Linked DNA regions of Paraglaciecola sp. L3A3. The protein of the gene in region 1 interacts with the protein of each later gene in a pairwise test. Links are inferred from orthologs where the notes say so. Each region holds a gene or a part of one and is shown on either strand. Other genes may lie near its edges.

Evidence for each region.
Region 2: the proteins of srmB (region 1) and GQR87_RS06300 interact in binary tests that used the Escherichia coli proteins (3 or more experiments, as listed by UniProt). The link is inferred for Paraglaciecola sp. L3A3 from one-to-one orthologs.

Annotation. Positions count from the first base shown.
Region 1 is NZ_CP047023.1:3,424,945-3,430,372, forward strand. Bases 1-2,924 are described here. They hold srmB (ATP-dependent RNA helicase SrmB), read left to right. Parts: upstream 1-794; coding sequence 795-2,054; downstream 2,055-2,924. Other genes in these bases: rdgB (RdgB/HAM1 family non-canonical purine NTP pyrophosphatase), read left to right, coding at 2,054-2,686; hemW (radical SAM family heme chaperone HemW), read left to right, coding at 2,691-2,924. In the rest of the region: more of hemW, read left to right, coding at 2,925-3,851; GQR87_RS14205 (GNAT family N-acetyltransferase), read right to left, coding at 4,059-4,535; GQR87_RS14210 (DNA alkylation repair protein), read right to left, coding at 4,532-5,281; GQR87_RS14215 (TatD family hydrolase), read right to left, coding at 5,314-5,428. UniProt on the Escherichia coli protein: DEAD-box RNA helicase involved in the assembly of the 50S ribosomal subunit at low temperature. Exhibits RNA-stimulated ATP hydrolysis and RNA unwinding activity. Acts before DeaD.
Region 2 is NZ_CP047023.1:1,512,365-1,524,122, forward strand. The notes cover bases 4,553-7,523. They hold GQR87_RS06300 (bifunctional tRNA (adenosine(37)-C2)-methyltransferase TrmG/ribosomal RNA large subunit methyltransferase RlmN), read left to right. Parts: upstream 4,553-5,450; coding sequence 5,451-6,596; downstream 6,597-7,523. Other genes in these bases: ndk (nucleoside-diphosphate kinase), read left to right, coding at 4,878-5,309; pilW (type IV pilus biogenesis/stability protein PilW), read left to right, coding at 6,623-7,523. In the rest of the region: lon (endopeptidase La), read left to right, coding at 1-1,730; GQR87_RS06285 (HU family DNA-binding protein), read left to right, coding at 1,968-2,240; GQR87_RS06290 (SurA N-terminal domain-containing protein), read left to right, coding at 2,478-4,355; more of pilW, read left to right, coding at 7,524-7,726; GQR87_RS06310 (RodZ domain-containing protein), read left to right, coding at 7,736-8,695; ispG (flavodoxin-dependent (E)-4-hydroxy-3-methylbut-2-enyl-diphosphate synthase), read left to right, coding at 8,716-9,834; hisS (histidine--tRNA ligase), read left to right, coding at 9,945-11,225; GQR87_RS06325 (tetratricopeptide repeat protein), read left to right, coding at 11,294-11,758.

The DNA.
Region 1 (5,428 bases):
ACGCCATAAATGGACGACCTACAAAAAAAGAGCAGCATTAAGCAGCCTAAATCAGAATGGTGCTGAATGAAGCAGAAAAGATAAAGCGATGTAGGTCGTGGCTTTAGCCCGTCAAATTCAAACAACAGACGCCATAAATGGACGACCTACAAAAGAAGAAAAGCAGCATGAATCAGACTAAATCAGAATGGCGCTGAATGAAGCAGAAAAGATAAAAGCGATGTAGGTCGTGGCTTTAGCCCGTCAAATTCAAACAACAGACGCCATAAATGGACGATCTACAAAAGGTAAAAGCAGGAGATAGTAGATAGTAAATAACGAGGCTCAAAAAACTCAACAACTCCGTCATTCCTGCATGTCGTTAGCAGGAATCCATTCTTTTGGTCTTAAGCCGATCACTTTGATTTTGAAAGCTAAAATAGCTTGCAAAAAATCAATATTGCTTACTATTTCCAACAAACTCCGCAGTTGCGAAGATAACAAGTAAGCGGACGTAGCTATTTTCTAGATTTTAGTTGTCATTTTTTACGAGAAATGAGGTTTTTATCGATGACCATGACAGACAAGTAAACGGCATAGGACTAAAACGACATACTGCTTCGTGCGAGAAGATAGATAAAACAAATTGAATACCCCCAAAACGCTGTACTTTCGGCGCTTTTTGCAGTTAAAATTTTTCCTATATCCTATTCACTATTTCTTATCTACTACTTTTATCCTCTATCTACTATCTACTATCTCCTTTATAATCCGCACCAATAGAATGCTCAATAAATAACGCTTAGGCAGTTTACATGTTCGAACAGTTAGAATTAGATGACGACTTAGTCCACGCAGTAGTGGATATGGGTTATAAAACCCCTACTAGTATTCAATCACTAGTGATACCAGAAGCCATGAATGGTAGAGATATATTAGCCTCTGCACCAACAGGCACAGGTAAAACGGCTGCGTTTTTATTACCCGTTTGTCAGTTTTTATTAGATTATCCAAGACGCCAGCCAGGCTCTACACGGGTTTTAATCTTAACGCCAACCAGAGAGTTAGCCTTACAAATTTTTGAACAAGCTAAACTCATTTGTAAATATATTCCCCATATTAATTGTGGCGTGATCACCGGTGGCATTAATTACGGTACAGATCGTGATTTATTGGAAAAAAATCTGGATATTCTTGTTGCCACTCCAGGTCGCTTATTTGAACATATCGAAACAGAAAGTTTTGATTGCCGCGATATTGAATGCCTGATTTTAGACGAAGCTGATCGCATGTTAGACATGGGCTTCTCAGCGGTGGTGAATCAAATTGCTGGTGAAGCTAGATGGCGTAAACAAACTATGTTGTTTTCGGCCACTTTGGAAGGTTCTGGTATTGCCCGTTTTTCTAAAGAATTATTAAATGATCCTGTTGAACTAGAGGCAGACTCAAGTCGTAAAGAAAAAGGTGTGATCCATCAATGGATCCACTTGGCTGATAACGCCAATCATAAATTGGCCTTATTAATCCATATACTTAGCAATCAAGTTGAAACAGCCATAGTGTTTGTCAAAACCCGTGAGCGTTTAGCGACTTTAGTAGGTCAGCTTAATTCAGCTGAAATCCCTTGTGGTTGGTTACAAGGTGAAATGCCCCAAGATAAACGTAATGCAGCCATGGAACGTTTTCGTAGCGGCGAAGTGAAAATATTAGTGGCAACCGATGTCGCTGCCCGTGGAATCGACGTAGACAACATAAGCCATGTCATTAATTACGATATGCCACGTACTGCAGATGTATACGTACATAGAATTGGCCGCACTGGTCGTGCAGGTAACAAAGGCACCGCTATTTCTTTAGTCGAGGCTCACGATATCGCCATTGTGCCTAAAATCGAAAGATACACAGAACAACCTTTAAAACGTCGTGTCATTGCTGAACTTCGCCCACAAAATAAAGAAGCGAAACCACCAACTAAAAAGAAAATCAGTACAAAAACTAAAAAAGCAGCATTAAAAGCTAAAAAAACCGCCACCAGTAAAAAGAACAAGAAAAAAGGCAGAGGTAAAAAAGCGTAATGGCAATAGAGCTAGCATTGAACAAACTAGTACTCGCTACAGGCAACCAAGGTAAAGTCAAAGAATTAAGCAGTATGCTGGCTGATTTAGGTATGGATGTGCTGGCACAAAGCGAATTCAATGTCAGCGAAGTAGCAGAAACCGGTAGTACTTTTGTAGAAAACGCCATAATCAAAGCTAGGCATGCCGCTAAAATCACAGGGTTACCAGCCATTGCTGATGATTCTGGTTTAGCGGTTAACGCTTTAGGTGGTGCACCGGGCGTATATTCAGCTCGGTATTCCTATGACCCAACAACAGACAAAGAAGTCACCGATCAGTCTAATATTGTTAAGTTACTCACGGAAATGGCAGATGTACCAGCAGGTAAACGCCAGGCAAGGTTTTTATGTGTATTAGTTTTTATGCGTCACTCAGACGATCCCACCCCCATTATTTGTCAAGGTGAATGGGCTGGTGAAATCACTACAGTCCAACATGGCGAAAATGGCTTCGGTTACGATCCGGTGTTTTGGGTCGCAGAAAAAAACTGTAGCTCTGCACAACTCACTAAAGAACAAAAAAATGCCTTAAGTCACCGTGGTCAAGCATTACAGCAACTAGTGGTACAACTTAAAAATTTACTCGGATAAGAACTTGTCATCACAGCTAGATTTAACTCTGCCACCACTATCCTTATACATTCATATCCCTTGGTGTGTGCAAAAATGTCCATATTGCGACTTTAACTCCCACGGCCAAAAAGAACAGGTTCTACCAGAAACCGAGTACGTCAGCCATCTACTAGATGACTTAGAACAAGATGCTAATTTAGTGGGCTACAGACCTATCCACAGTATTTTTATTGGCGGTGGCACCCCAAGCTTATTTTCAGCCCAAGCCATTAAATCATTATTGGATGGGGTAAAACAACGAGTCAACTTAGCCAAAGATGCTGAGGTCACTATGGAAGCCAATCCTGGCACAGTTGAAAGCCAAAGGTTTGCCGACTATGTGAGCGCTGGAGTGAATCGTATCTCCATTGGAGTACAAAGTTTTCAAGCTGACAAACTCAAAGACTTAGGCCGTATTCATGATGATCAACAAGCCTTAACCGCAGCGACTTTGGCTAAAAAAATCGGTTTGAACAGTTTCAATTTAGATCTTATGCACGGTTTACCTAAGCAGTCATTAAGCGATGCACTGTTCGATTTAGGCCAAGCTATTCAACAAACACCACCACATTTGTCTTGGTATCAGTTAACCATAGAACCAAATACTCAATTTCACTCTAAGCCTCCCAAGTTGCCTGAAGACGAATTGTTATGGGATATTCAGGAACAAGGTGATGAATTATTACAAGCAGCAGGTTACGTACAGTACGAAATTTCTGCGTACAGCTTACCGGGTAATCAATGCCAACATAATCTCAACTATTGGCGTTTTGGTGATTACATAGGCATAGGTTGTGGCGCTCACGGAAAAATCACCCTAGTCGATGAACAGCAAATTATTCGCACGGTTAAGGTTAAACATCCTAAAGGCTATATGGATTTAACTCGCCCATATTTAAGCGAAAAGAGAGCTGTACTCACAGACGAATTACCCTTCGAATTTTTTATGAATCGATTTCGTTTAGTTGAACCCTGCCCTAAAGCTGATTACCAAAAATTCACAGGATTAGCATTAGATAAAAATACCTTAGCAAATCTACAAAGTGCGATAAAAAAAGGTTTAATTACTGAGACTGCAGAGTACTGGCAAGTAACAGCCTTGGGCCGACGTTACCTGAATACTCTTTTGGAGATGATGGTGTAGAAGCAGTAAATAATAGATAGGGACTAGTGAATAGAAAAAGACAACAGCATTTGTCACAGAGAAAAACAAGTTGTTAGCAGGAATCCATTCTTTTGTTTTGGCTCTTAAATAGCTACTATTTTTCGCTGGTCATTCTGCCCCTCTCAGCTTTGATCTGCATTATGCTGTTTTATTCTGATTAGTCTGCTGTATGCTGCATTTTTGCTATTACTCCAGCATTTCTCGCATTTTGCGGCCGCCTACTGGTACTAGGCCATTTTGTTGATAAAACTCTACAGTGCGAGAAAACGCAGGCAAAGGTGGGGTACATAACTCAATACAGGCCCAGGCTTGTTGTTTACCATATAGCTTTACTTTCGTTAAAAGCTGCGCACCAATTTTAGTGCCGCGATATTCAGGACGTACATAACATTCTTGGATAACGCCCATTTTACCACCGGCATATAATGCATAGGTTTCAGTAAAAGTAGCAATCGCCACCACCTCTTGCCCAGCTAATGCCAAAAAAGCTGCATATTCACCTTGTGCCATGAGTTTTTCACAAAGTTCACTAGTTTGTTTCACCTGTTCCACCAGCTCGGCCCCCGTAGCGGCAGTAATCTCTTGGGTGAGAGCACAAACCAATTCAGCAATCACAGCTGCATCATCTAAAGTAGCCAGCCTAAAGTCATATTGTCTGCTCATCTAAAATCCTTTAGTAAAAGTAGTCTAAGCTTTTTATCGATTTTTTCTAAGGCATAACGAATAGTCGATTTTTGCATATTTTGATAATTCAATTGTAAGTATTTCACTACATCATCTGGATCATGAATAGCAGTCACCTTAAGTAACCAGCCAACACTTTTTTGCACAAATTCATCTGCATCAGTAATCAATAGATCACAACTTTTGAAGACTAAATTTTTATCTAAAAAATAAACCGACTTGCCCATTGGCCGCTTAATAAACTTAACCCAAGCTACGTTACTGCCACGTCGACACCATGACACATCTGAATAGGCCCACTTTTGCGTGTGTTCAATTAAATGAGGTCGAGCCAGCAAAAATTTAAACAAGGTTTTCATACACAAGTCATCTACTAATGCCCAGTTATTGGCATAGTGCTCTAACCAAAATTCAAACCTTAGTAGCAAGTTGTCATCATAGTGTTTGTTGACAAATTTATTAATTAATCCGTAGGCCACCATCACTTCTTCACTATAAGTAGCTTGTTGCAATAAGTCTTCACTGATGACTAATACTTGTTCAGGACTTACCTGGGAGTTATCCAGATGAAACTGTTTGATGATATTTTTAATATCCACGGCGTTAGCGCCAAGACAGTGAATACCATGAGGGAAATATCGTCTTACGGATTCTGCTTTTTCTGGGGTACTAACAGTAATCAGTTGCTGTTTAAGCTGTAAGATAATGTGAGCAGAGGTTGACATAACACTCCAATTTTAAAGACTTTGATTAATGCCTAAGCTGTAATGTTACGTAATACATCTAAGGTATTGTGTAAACAAGCTGCTGTTAACTGTTCTGCCGATTCAGTTCTTATTTGTTGCAAACTTTGCACAATATCAACTAAATAT
Region 2 (11,758 bases), 1.9 Mb from region 1 along the record:
TCCGTACTCGCGTCAAAAAACAAATGGAAAAAAGCCAACGAGAGTATTATTTGAATGAGCAAATGAAAGCTATTCAAAAAGAACTGGGTGAAGGTGAAGATTCAGTTGATGAATTTGAAGGATTAAATCAAAAGATTGTTGATGCCAAAATGCCTGCTGAAGCTGAGAAAAAAGCTACTGCAGAGCTAAATAAATTAAAAATGATGTCTCCTATGTCTGCTGAAGCAACAGTGGTCCGTAGTTATATAGAATGGCTAACAAATGTACCTTGGGTCAAACGCAGTGCGGTAAAGAAAAATTTAGCTTTGGCTGACGAAGTATTAAATTCAGACCATTATGGTTTAGATAAAGTGAAAGAACGCATTATCGAATATTTAGCTGTGCAACAAAGAGTTAAAAAACTTAAAGGGCCTATTTTATGTCTTGTAGGTCCTCCAGGTGTAGGTAAAACTTCATTAGGACAATCTATTGCTAAAGCCACAGGACGTAAATATGTTCGTATGGCCTTAGGGGGGGTTAGAGACGAAGCTGAAATTCGTGGTCATAGACGCACATACATTGGTTCTATGCCAGGTAAAATGATTCAGAAAATGGCGAAAGTTGGTGTCAAGAATCCACTTTTCTTACTTGATGAAATAGACAAAATGTCTTCAGATATGCGTGGAGATCCGTCTTCTGCATTGTTAGAAGTTTTGGATCCTGAGCAGAATAGTACTTTTAGTGATCACTATCTCGAAGTGGATTACGATTTATCTGATGTAATGTTTGTGGCTACTTCTAACAGTATGGATATTCCAGGACCTTTATTAGATAGAATGGAAGTAATTCGTTTATCCGGTTATACAGAAGACGAAAAACTGAATATTGCCACTCGACACCTAATGGAAAAACAAATATCTCGTAACGGTCTAAAAGGTGGCGAGTTAATTATCGAAGAGAGTGCCGTTATTGGCATTATTCGTTATTACACTCGGGAAGCGGGTGTCCGTAACTTGGAAAGAGAAATTTCTAAAATTTGCCGTAAGGCTGTGAAAAATATCTTATTAGACAAGTCCGTAAAACAAGTTGTTGTGAATCAAGATAACTTGAAAGAATATTTAGGAGTACAGCGTTTCGACTATGGTAAAGCCGATAAAGAAAATCAAATTGGTCAAGTTACCGGTTTAGCTTGGACTCAAGTCGGCGGTGAATTACTGACTATTGAAACCACATCAGTGGTAGGTAAAGGTAAAACAACATTTACCGGTTCTCTTGGTAATGTTATGCAGGAATCTATACAAACGGCTATGACTGTTGTACGTAGTCGCGCTGAAAAGTTACGTATTAATACAGATTTTCATGAAAAAAGAGATATTCATGTGCATGTGCCTGAAGGTGCAACTCCAAAAGATGGCCCGAGTGCGGGTATTGCCATGTGTACAGCACTGATTTCTACATTGACGGGTAATCCTGTTAGATGTGAAGTGGCCATGACAGGTGAAATTACATTAAGAGGTGAAGTATTGCCAATTGGTGGATTAAAAGAAAAATTATTGGCTGCTCATCGTGGTGGAATTAAGACAGTAATCATTCCAAAAGACAACGAAAGAGACTTAGAAGAGATCCCTGACAACGTAAAACAGGACTTAAATATCCATCCTGTGCAATGGATTGACGAGGTCTTAGTCTTGGCTTTAGCTGAAAATCCGGAGAAATTTACTCCAGTTAAGACAAATAAGTCTAAAAAATAAGCATTTTAAGGTTTTTTTTTCTGATTTTTTTAGTTTTAGGGCTTCACTATGTAAAAAGATATGGTAGCCTTTGTTCCAGATTCGCTTAAGGCCTTGTCGCAAAAGGGATTGAGACGACTCATAAATGTTACATTTTTGTAAGTTGCTTGAATTTATGTTTCAAGCTTGATATAACAATCCGGCTTCGCATGTTGCGAGTCATTAGTATAATAAATAACACATGAAGGGGTTCATATTTTGAATAAGTCAGAACTTATTGATTCTATCGCTGCAAGTGCAGACATTTCTAAAGCTGCTGCTGGTCGTGCATTAGACGCACTAACAACTGCAGTTACTACAGCACTTAAAGATGGTGATCAAGTTGCGTTAGTTGGCTTCGGAACATTCTCCGTACGTGAACGTGCTGCTCGTAGTGGTCGTAATCCACAAACTGGTGAAACTATTCAAATTTCAGCAGCTAAAGTACCTTCTTTCAAAGCTGGTAAAGCATTGAAAGACGCTTGTAACTAAGTATTAGTCGAGTTTTTTTTAAAAGGCGATGATTTCATCGCCTTTTGTTTTTGTGAAACAAAAGTTTTTTTATACCGTTGAAAGATTTACCAGAATTCCTCATTCGCTAAACACTTTTTATTTGATAATAAACATTCTTAATAATATTACTTGTTTAGTATATAATCTCGCCCGTTTACGGCAGAGGTAACCTCTCAGCTTATCGAATAACCGCTCATTTGGAGTTTGGACTTAAGTATGTTGGAAAGAATTAGAGAAGGATCACAAGGCGTTTGGGCCATGGGGATCTTAGGATTAGTGATATTAAGTTTTATGTTTGCTGGTGTAGGTAGCTACATCAACTCTTCGGGGGCAACAGTTGCGGCGAATGTTAATGGCGAAGAAATCACTCTTGATGAACTTGAAAAAGCTTATCAAAACGAACGAGCTCGTATGGAACAGCAATACGGCGATGCCTTTGCAACTTTAACCAGCGATGCTGGTTATTTACAAAACTTTAGAAAAGGTATACTTGATCGCTTAATTGGTGAAAAGCTAATGGATCAAGCGGCTGATAATCTAGGTTTACGTGTGAGTGATGAGCAGATCAAAAAAGCTATCGTCAGTATGAATGAATTTCAAATTGACGGGAAATTTGATAATGACAGATATTTGGCGATTTTACGCCAAGCAGGATATCAGCCTAGTACGTTTAGAGATTATATGCGTGTTGATATGGTACGCAGACAACTTTCTCAATCTTTGATTGGTAGCGAATTTGCGTTGTTAAATGAAGCTCAGTTTGCGCATATGATACAACAACAAACTCGTGACTTACGATATGTGACTGTACCTGCAAGTAAGTTTAATGACAAAGTTGAAGTTTCTGAAGAGCAAATATCGACATATTATCAGGCTAATATTAGTCAGTTCGATACTGAAGAAAAAGTCAGCCTAGCTTATGTTGAGTTAACGCTTGAAGATCTGATGTCTGATGTAGTGGTCACTGAACAAGAATTATCTGACTATTATCAACAGAATATTAATGACTACCGTACATCTGAAGAACGCCAGGCATCGCATATTTTATTTGAAAGTAGCGAAGATGATGACTCTGTACTTGCATTAGCTGAATCAGTTTTGGCTAAAGTGGAAGATGGTGGTGACTTTGCTGAATTGGCTAAAGAATATTCTTCTGATACTTTCAGTGCTGAAAACGGTGGTGATTTAGGTTGGTTCGGTAAAGGCATTATGGATCCGGCTTTTGAAGAAGCTGCCTTTGAACTAAATGCTGCTGGGGATGTGAGTTCTGTAGTTAAGAGTTCTTTTGGTTATCACATTATTAAGTTAACTGATGTTAAGCCTGAGGAAGTAACTGCATTTGAAGATGTAAAAGATGAAGTAACGACTAAAGTCAAAACCAGTAAAGCGGAAGAAGAGTTTTATGCACTTCAGTTACGTATTGCTGAAGTGGCTTTCGAAATGCCTGATTCTTTAGAAGAAGTAGCAGCGGTTGCCAACAAGTCTATTCAGACCACTGATTTATTTACTCGTGTTGCCCCTCCACAAGTTGTGGCTAATCCTAAAGTGGTAGCCAGTGCTTTCAGTGATGAGTTAATCGCTGAAGGTGTCAACAGTGAAGTACTTGAGTTAGGGACTAACCACATTATGGTCGTTAGAGTCGCATCTCATGAAGAAGAGAGAACCAAAGCCCTTGATGAAGTTAACCAGCAAATAAAGTCAACCCTTTTGGCTGAAGGGGCTCAGCAAGCTGCTCGAGATTGGATTTTAGATGTTAAAACTCAACTGGCTAATAATGAAGATATTACCGCTAAGCTCGATTCTATGGAGTTAAGTTGGGAAGATAAAACTGCCGTAACTCGCAATGAAGCTGGTGTTTCTAGAAGTATAATAGAAGCGACTTTTAAACTAGCTGAAAACAAAACTGAAGTAGTGGATTTGATAACTGGCGATGTAAGTTTAGTACAATTAATGAAAGTGAATGAAGGTGAAGCTGCCGATAGTATGCAAATAACAAGCATACAGACTCAACTTGCTTCACTTAAAACACAAAACCTATATTCAGCTGTGATCGAATCATTACGAGCTGAAGCGGATATCGAAATATTACAATAAGAAGTAATAGAAATTTGCACAATAAAAAAGAGCGTTATCGCTCTTTTTTATTGTCAGAAGATTATGCTCATTTGACGATATTTATCTTTGAGTTATCCACAGCACAACCGTATAGAACACTGCAATAACGGTCGAAAATGCCAATATGTAGATATACCCCTGTTTACCTTGACCTAGAGTATAGCCTTGTAATTTTAGATACGCAGTCCAAATTAAACATAAAGCTAGCGGAAATAAAAACAACATTCTTAGCACAAAACGCCTCGTGTATTTCTTTGGTTTGTTAATAAATAAAGTCTAACAGAAAAATATAGGCTTTGTATTGGTGAAGTAGTTCTTAGCAGATCAAGAATATGACCTGACTAACGCATTTCTAACATGGTGTTCACCGTTCTCGGTAATTTTGCCATAATCCTCGGTTTTATTAGTCTTTTGCCTATTTATTGCATATAATCCGCGCGAAATTTTTAATGACTCATTTGTCGATGGGTTAACTTAGTATTTATAATTGGAGTTAAAAAGATGGCTTTAGAACGCACTTTTTCTATCATTAAGCCTGATGCCGTTGCTAAAAACGTTATCGGTGCTATTTATAATCGTTTTGAATCTGCAGGTTTAAAAATTGTTGCTTCTAAAATGGTGCATTTAAGTAAAGAAAAAGCTGAAGGTTTTTATGCTGAACACAGTGAACGTCCATTTTTCGGTGCGTTAGTTTCTTTTATGACTTCTGGCCCTGTAATGGTTCAAGTGTTAGAAGGCGAAAATGCAGTATTAAAAAATCGTGAAATCATGGGAGCAACTAACCCAGCAGAAGCACTAGCCGGCACATTACGTGCAGACTATGCTGAATCAATTGATGAAAACGCTTGTCACGGTTCTGATGCTCCAGCATCAGCTGCACGTGAAATAGCATATTTCTTTTCTGATGAAGAAATTTGCCCACGCACACGCTAAGTAAAGCAGTACAATAAGTAAAAGGGAGCTTCGGCTCCCTTTTGTGTTATCAGCTATTTGAATTATTTACCAAGATAACTCTGCATTGACCCACTAATCGGTTAAAATGAATACAGTGTTTTCTGACCATTGAGGTTTATTGTGACGTCCAAAGAAGTATCGCCCAAAACTGCAAAAATAAATTTACTTGATTTTAATCGTGCAGGTCTACGTGCCTATTTTAGTGAAATAGGTGAGAAGCCATTTAGAGCAGACCAAGTCATGAAGTGGATTTATCAGCAAGGCATTTCTGATTTCGAACAAATGACAAATCTTAATAAAGTGCTTAGAGCTAAACTCATCGCTAACTGCGAAGTGAAAGCGCCAGAAATTGCTTACCAACAAAATGCGACTGATGGCACCATTAAGTTTGCTTTGCGCTTAGAAGGTGGTCAAGAGGTAGAAACTGTTTGGATCCCTGATGGAGACAGAGCCACCCTATGTGTCTCCTCTCAAGTGGGCTGCGCACTTGAATGCACTTTTTGTTCCACTGCGCAACAAGGGTTCAATCGCAATCTAAAAGTGTCAGAAATTATTGGCCAAGTTTGGCGAGTGGCGGTGACTATTGGTTTAAATAACGATACTGCTAGAAGACCGATTACGAATGTCGTCATGATGGGCATGGGTGAACCTTTACTCAATGTCAAAAATGTCGTTCCTGCTATGGATTTGATGATGGATGACTTAGCTTTTGGTTTATCGAAACGTCGCGTAACCCTTAGTACTTCTGGAGTGGTACCCGCTCTTGATAAATTAGCTGATCAAATAGATGTCGCCTTAGCCATTTCGTTACATGCTCCTGATAATGAACTGCGTAATGAATTAGTTCCGGTTAATAAAAAATATCCAATTGAAATGTTTTTGGCCAGTGTTCGTGGTTATTTGGCTAAGTCTAATGCCAACTCAGGCAAAGTCACAGTTGAGTATGTGATGTTAAATGGTGTGAATGACAGTACAGACCAAGCTCACCAGCTAGCGAAAGTACTATCAGGCACACCCTGTAAAATCAACCTGATCCCATTTAATCCTTACCCGGGGTCACCGTATACCTGTTCTAGCAATTCACGTATTGACCGTTTTGCTAAAGTCTTGATGGAATATGGTTTAGTGGTAGTGGTTCGTCGTACTCGTGGAGATGATATTGATGCTGCTTGTGGTCAATTAGTAGGCGATGTGGTGGATAGAACAAAAAGAATCATGAAAAAAAGGCTGAAAGGGGAAAATATCTCAGTAAAAATGGCACAATAGATTTTTTTATGAGACAGCTACTTTTTATGTTAAGAATAAATTGCACGTTATTATTTATCGGTATGCTATTTGTTGGTTGCGCAGGACAAAATGGTTTGTACTCTGTCTCAGATGATTTTGATCAAAATAAAGCTGCACAAAATAGAATTTCTTTAGGTTTAACTTATCTTAGAAATGGTAATTATAGCCAAGCCAAATTTAACTTAGACAAAGCATTAGAGTTTGCTCCTAGATCTGCAGATGTGAATTATGCGATGGCCTATTACTACCAAAGAGTAGAGGAAATTGACAAGGCTGAAAACGCTTATCAATTTGCTATGGACTTAGAGCCAAAAAATGCCGATATCATCAATAGTTATGGGGCATTTTTGTGCGAAAATGGTAACTACCCCAAAGCGAAAGAGTATTTTTTAAAAGCGGTGAATACTAGTAATTATATTTCTAGTGCTGAAACCTACGAAAATTTGGCAATTTGTAGCCGTAGTTTAGGTTATCCTGAAGATGCAATTGGTTATTTACGCAGCGCCGTTAACCATCAACCTGGTAGAAGTAATAGCTTATATCTTCTGGTAGAAGCGCTGATTGATACACAGCAATGGCAAGAAGCCCGTGATGTATTAAGACGCTACGAACGAATAGCTCAAGTTAGTCCCGAAAGTTTGTTAATGGCGATTAAAATTGAAAAAGGCAGTAACAATTACGCTGCTGCGAAAGACTATACCGATATGTTGGTTAAGGTGTATCCAACACATCCAGAGGTGATAGCCTTATTAAAAGCAAAAGATCCTGTGGCTATGCAACCTAAAAAAGTGCAGAAAGTTTTAAAAATACAAAAGCCAACTAGTGATAAGCCTTTGCCATTGGTCGACACTGTTTCAGCAGCAAAGCAAGAAAGTGTTACGAATAAAGCTGATGTTGTGATTGCAGAAAACACACAGTCCAATATAGAATCTGAGAACAAACTACAAGCTAGCTATCATATTGTTGCCAAAGGAGAAAATTTGTACCGAATTTCTCTTATGTATAATATAAAAATGCAACGTTTGGTAGAATGGAATAATTTATCCAAGGCCTCTGCTATATACAATGGCATGAAATTAAGCCTTGTATCCCCTAATTCTGACGAGTAATGTAATAATATGAGCGAAGAACAAGTACCAGACAAAGAAGTAGTCATTATTGGGCCCGGTGAGATTTTAAGAAAGGCGAGAGAGGCGGTTAATTTAACCCCAGATGATATCGCCTTAAAAATTCGTTTAAAAAAGACATTAATCGAAGAGCTTGAACAAGACAATTATGACATTAATATTTCGCTAACTTTTATTAAAGGTTACCTGAAGCTTTATGCTAAACAGGTTAATGTACCTGAAGCAGAAATTGTTGCTGCATTTGAAGCTTTAAATACTCAGAAAAAAGAGCCTGCAAAACTACAAAGTTTCTCTCGTCGCTTTAACCATCAAGCTAACGATGACAAATTAATGTTAGTCACTTATTTAATTGTGGCTGCCGTGATTGCTCTAGCTGTGGTTTGGTGGTTCCAACAAAGTGAAACTGAAATAAGTCTGTTTTCTGAAAATACTGTAACAATTGAGCAGGAAACCGATAACGTATCTTTAAAACCTTATTCTCAATCCAGCTCAACTGCAGAATTGACTGATGTCGAGTCAGAGATTTCTGTTGATGAATTAAGCTTGCCACCTGTCATTGAGCAAACTGAAGATACTATTACTGAACAAGTTGAAGCCGTTGGATCTAGCTTGGAGGATACACAGAATGACAATGGCGCCACTGTTTCCACAGAATTAACCAATACCCTTGATCCTATTGCAAGCCAAGTTCCGGTAACCGAAGCCCCTATTGAGTTAGTCTTTGAATTTTTAGACAACTGCTGGACTAATATATCGGATGCAACAGGTGAAGATATTGCCTACGGAGTAAAAACCAAAGGCAGGATCATGACTATCACGGGTATACCGCCTTTTGTTGTTACTTTAGGTGCGCCAGAAGTAGTGAAAATTTCTTATGATGGACAGCCTGTGGATATGTCATTCATAGTGCCAGGGCGCAGTGCCAAGTTCGAATTACCTTTATCTGAATAATCTAGAGTTAAAATATTACCATGTTTGCAGATTCTCCTATTAAACGTCGTGCCTCAAAACGCATATATGTAGGCAATGTTCCTATTGGTGATGGTGCGCCTATTGCCGTGCAATCTATGACCAACACTCTGACTACTGATGTTGCAGCAACTGTTGCCCAAATTAAAAGAATTCAAGCTGTGGGCGGTGATCTAGTAAGAGTCTCAGTGCCAACTATGGATGCAGCAGAAGCGTTTAAATTAATTAAACAACAAGTTAGCATTCCACTGATTGCAGATATTCATTTTGATTATCGTATCGCCCTAAAAGTGGCTGAGTACGGGGTTGATTGTTTACGTATTAACCCAGGCAATATTGGCTCTATGGAAAGAGTTAGAGCGGTCGTTGATTGTGCCCGTGATAAAAATATTCCAATTCGTATTGGGGTGAATGGTGGCTCTTTGGAAAAAGAAATTCAGGAAAAATACACTGAACCCACTCCAGCTGCTTTGGTTGAATCAGCTATGCGCCACGTGGATATTCTAGACAAGCTTAATTTTGATCAGTTTAAAGTCAGTGTTAAAGCTTCTGATGTTTTTTTAGCGGTAGGGGCATACCGAGAATTAGCTAAACAAATTGAACAACCCTTGCACTTAGGCATTACTGAAGCCGGCGGTATACGTGCTGGCGCAGTAAAAAGCTCTGTCGGTTTAGGTATGTTATTAGCCGAGGGCATAGGTGATACAATTCGTATTTCTTTGGCTGCCGATCCGGTGGAAGAAATCAAAGTGGGTTTTGATATTTTAAAATCCCTGAGAATTCGTTCTAGAGGCATTAATTTTATTGCTTGTCCAAGTTGCTCTCGTCAGGAATTTGATGTGATCAGTACAGTCAATGCATTAGAACAAAGATTAGAAGATTTATTAACACCCATGGATGTGTCGATTATTGGTTGTGTGGTGAATGGACCGGGAGAAGCTGAGGTTTCTGATTTAGGCTTAACCGGTGCTCGTAATATGAGTGGCTTTTATTTAGACGGTAAACGTCAGAAAGAACGATTATCTAATGATGATCTGGTTGATCAGTTAGAAAAACGGATCAGAGCCAAGGCCAGTCAGATTGATGCGGGCAATAAAATAGCCATTAAGCAGTTAAGTTAAGGCTTATGCTTATTTAGCTAGGTTATTTCCTAACCAGTGTTTTACGTTTTAGCACAAAGCCCCTATAATGCGGGGCTTTTTTTAATTATTGCAATAAGAGATTACAGTTAGTGTCGAAACAAATTCAGGCAATTCGCGGAATGAACGACTGCTTACCTACAGAAACAAGTCTGTGGCAGTACGTTGAATCCACTGCGCGCCAAGTCGTCGCCAGTTATGGTTATCAAGAAATACGTACCCCTATTGTTGAAAGTACCGACTTATTTAAACGGTCAATCGGTGAAGTCACTGACATAGTCGAAAAAGAAATGTATACCTTTGCCGATCGTAATGAGGATAGTTTAACTTTACGTCCAGAAGGTACTGCAAGTGTTGTCCGTGCGGGTAACGAACATGGTTTGTTATATAATCAGCAGCAACGTTTATGGTATATGGGACAAATGTTTAGGCATGAACGCCCACAAAAAGGTCGTTATCGTCAATTTCATCAGTTCGGGGTTGAGGTATTTGGTCTTGAAGGGCCAGATATAGATGCTGAAGTTATTTTATTAAGTGCCCGTTTGTGGAAAATGTTTGGTATTACTGAACATGTCACCTTAGAAATCAACTCTTTGGGTTCTGCTGAAGCAAGAGCTGCTTATAAAGAACAATTAGTGACCTTCTTAAAAACCAAACAAGCTGATTTAGATGAAGATAGTTTAAGACGTTTAGAGTCTAATCCCTTACGTGTTTTAGATAGTAAAAACCCACAAGTTCAAGCAGCCATAGTGGGGGCGCCTAAACTGATTGATTGTTTAGACGAAGACTCGACAAAACATTTTCAAGGTTTATGTGAACGATTAGACAAGTTAGGTATCCAATATCGAGTTAACCCGTCTTTGGTACGTGGTTTAGATTATTATAATCGTACTGTTTTTGAATGGGTAACCGACAGCCTTGGCTCTCAAGGGACTGTTTGTGCTGGTGGGCGTTATGATGGTTTAGTGCAACAGTTAGGCGGAAAAGGTACACAAGGCGTCGGTTTTGCAATGGGCTTGGAACGTTTAGTGCTAATGTTGCAAACCTTAGAGTTAGATAAAAATGTTGAACCCGCTGTAGATGTGTATATTACCGCTATGGATGAGTCAGTAGAACTTTATGCTCGGTTAATTAGTGAAGATTTACGAGATAATCTACCGCAATTAAGAATAATGAATCACTGCGGTGGTGGTAATTTTAAAAAACAAATGAAACGTGCAGATAATAGCGGTGCAAATATAGCGTTAATTATTGGCCAAAATGAATTTGAACAAGAACAAGTTGCAGTCAAATATTTGCGTGATCAACAAGCACAACAAACGATTGCTAAAAATGAACTAGTGGCGTTTGTTAGTAATTTATTTGCTAAATAAAACTGCAAAGTTAGATATTAATATTGAGTGTTACCAATATGGTAATCAAGTTGTAAGAGGAATAAACAATGGACCAGTTTGAAACTGAAGAACAACAAGTCGAAGCAATTAAACGCTTTTGGAAAGAAAATGGTACTGCGCTAATTGTTGGGGCTGTGTTAGGTCTTGGTGGTTTATATGGATGGCGTTATTACAATGACAGTCAAATTGAAACGAAAGAACAAGCTTCGATTGCATATGAAAAGGCTGCTTTAGAATTACTTAGCGATGACAAAGGTTTTAGTCAGGCCAAAAGTTATATCGATACTCACAGCGACACCGGGTACTCTTTGTTAATGGCTCTTGAGCTTGCTAAAAAAGCGATAGATAGTGAAGATTTATCTGAAGCTGCGAAACAATTAGAATTTGTAGTCTCTAACACTCAAGTATCTGCTGTTAAGTCAGTTGCACAAGTGCGTTTAGCTCGTATTCAATTAGAACAAGGTGAATTAGACCTTGCTTTAGCCACAGCTGATAGCATTGATGATGAAGCT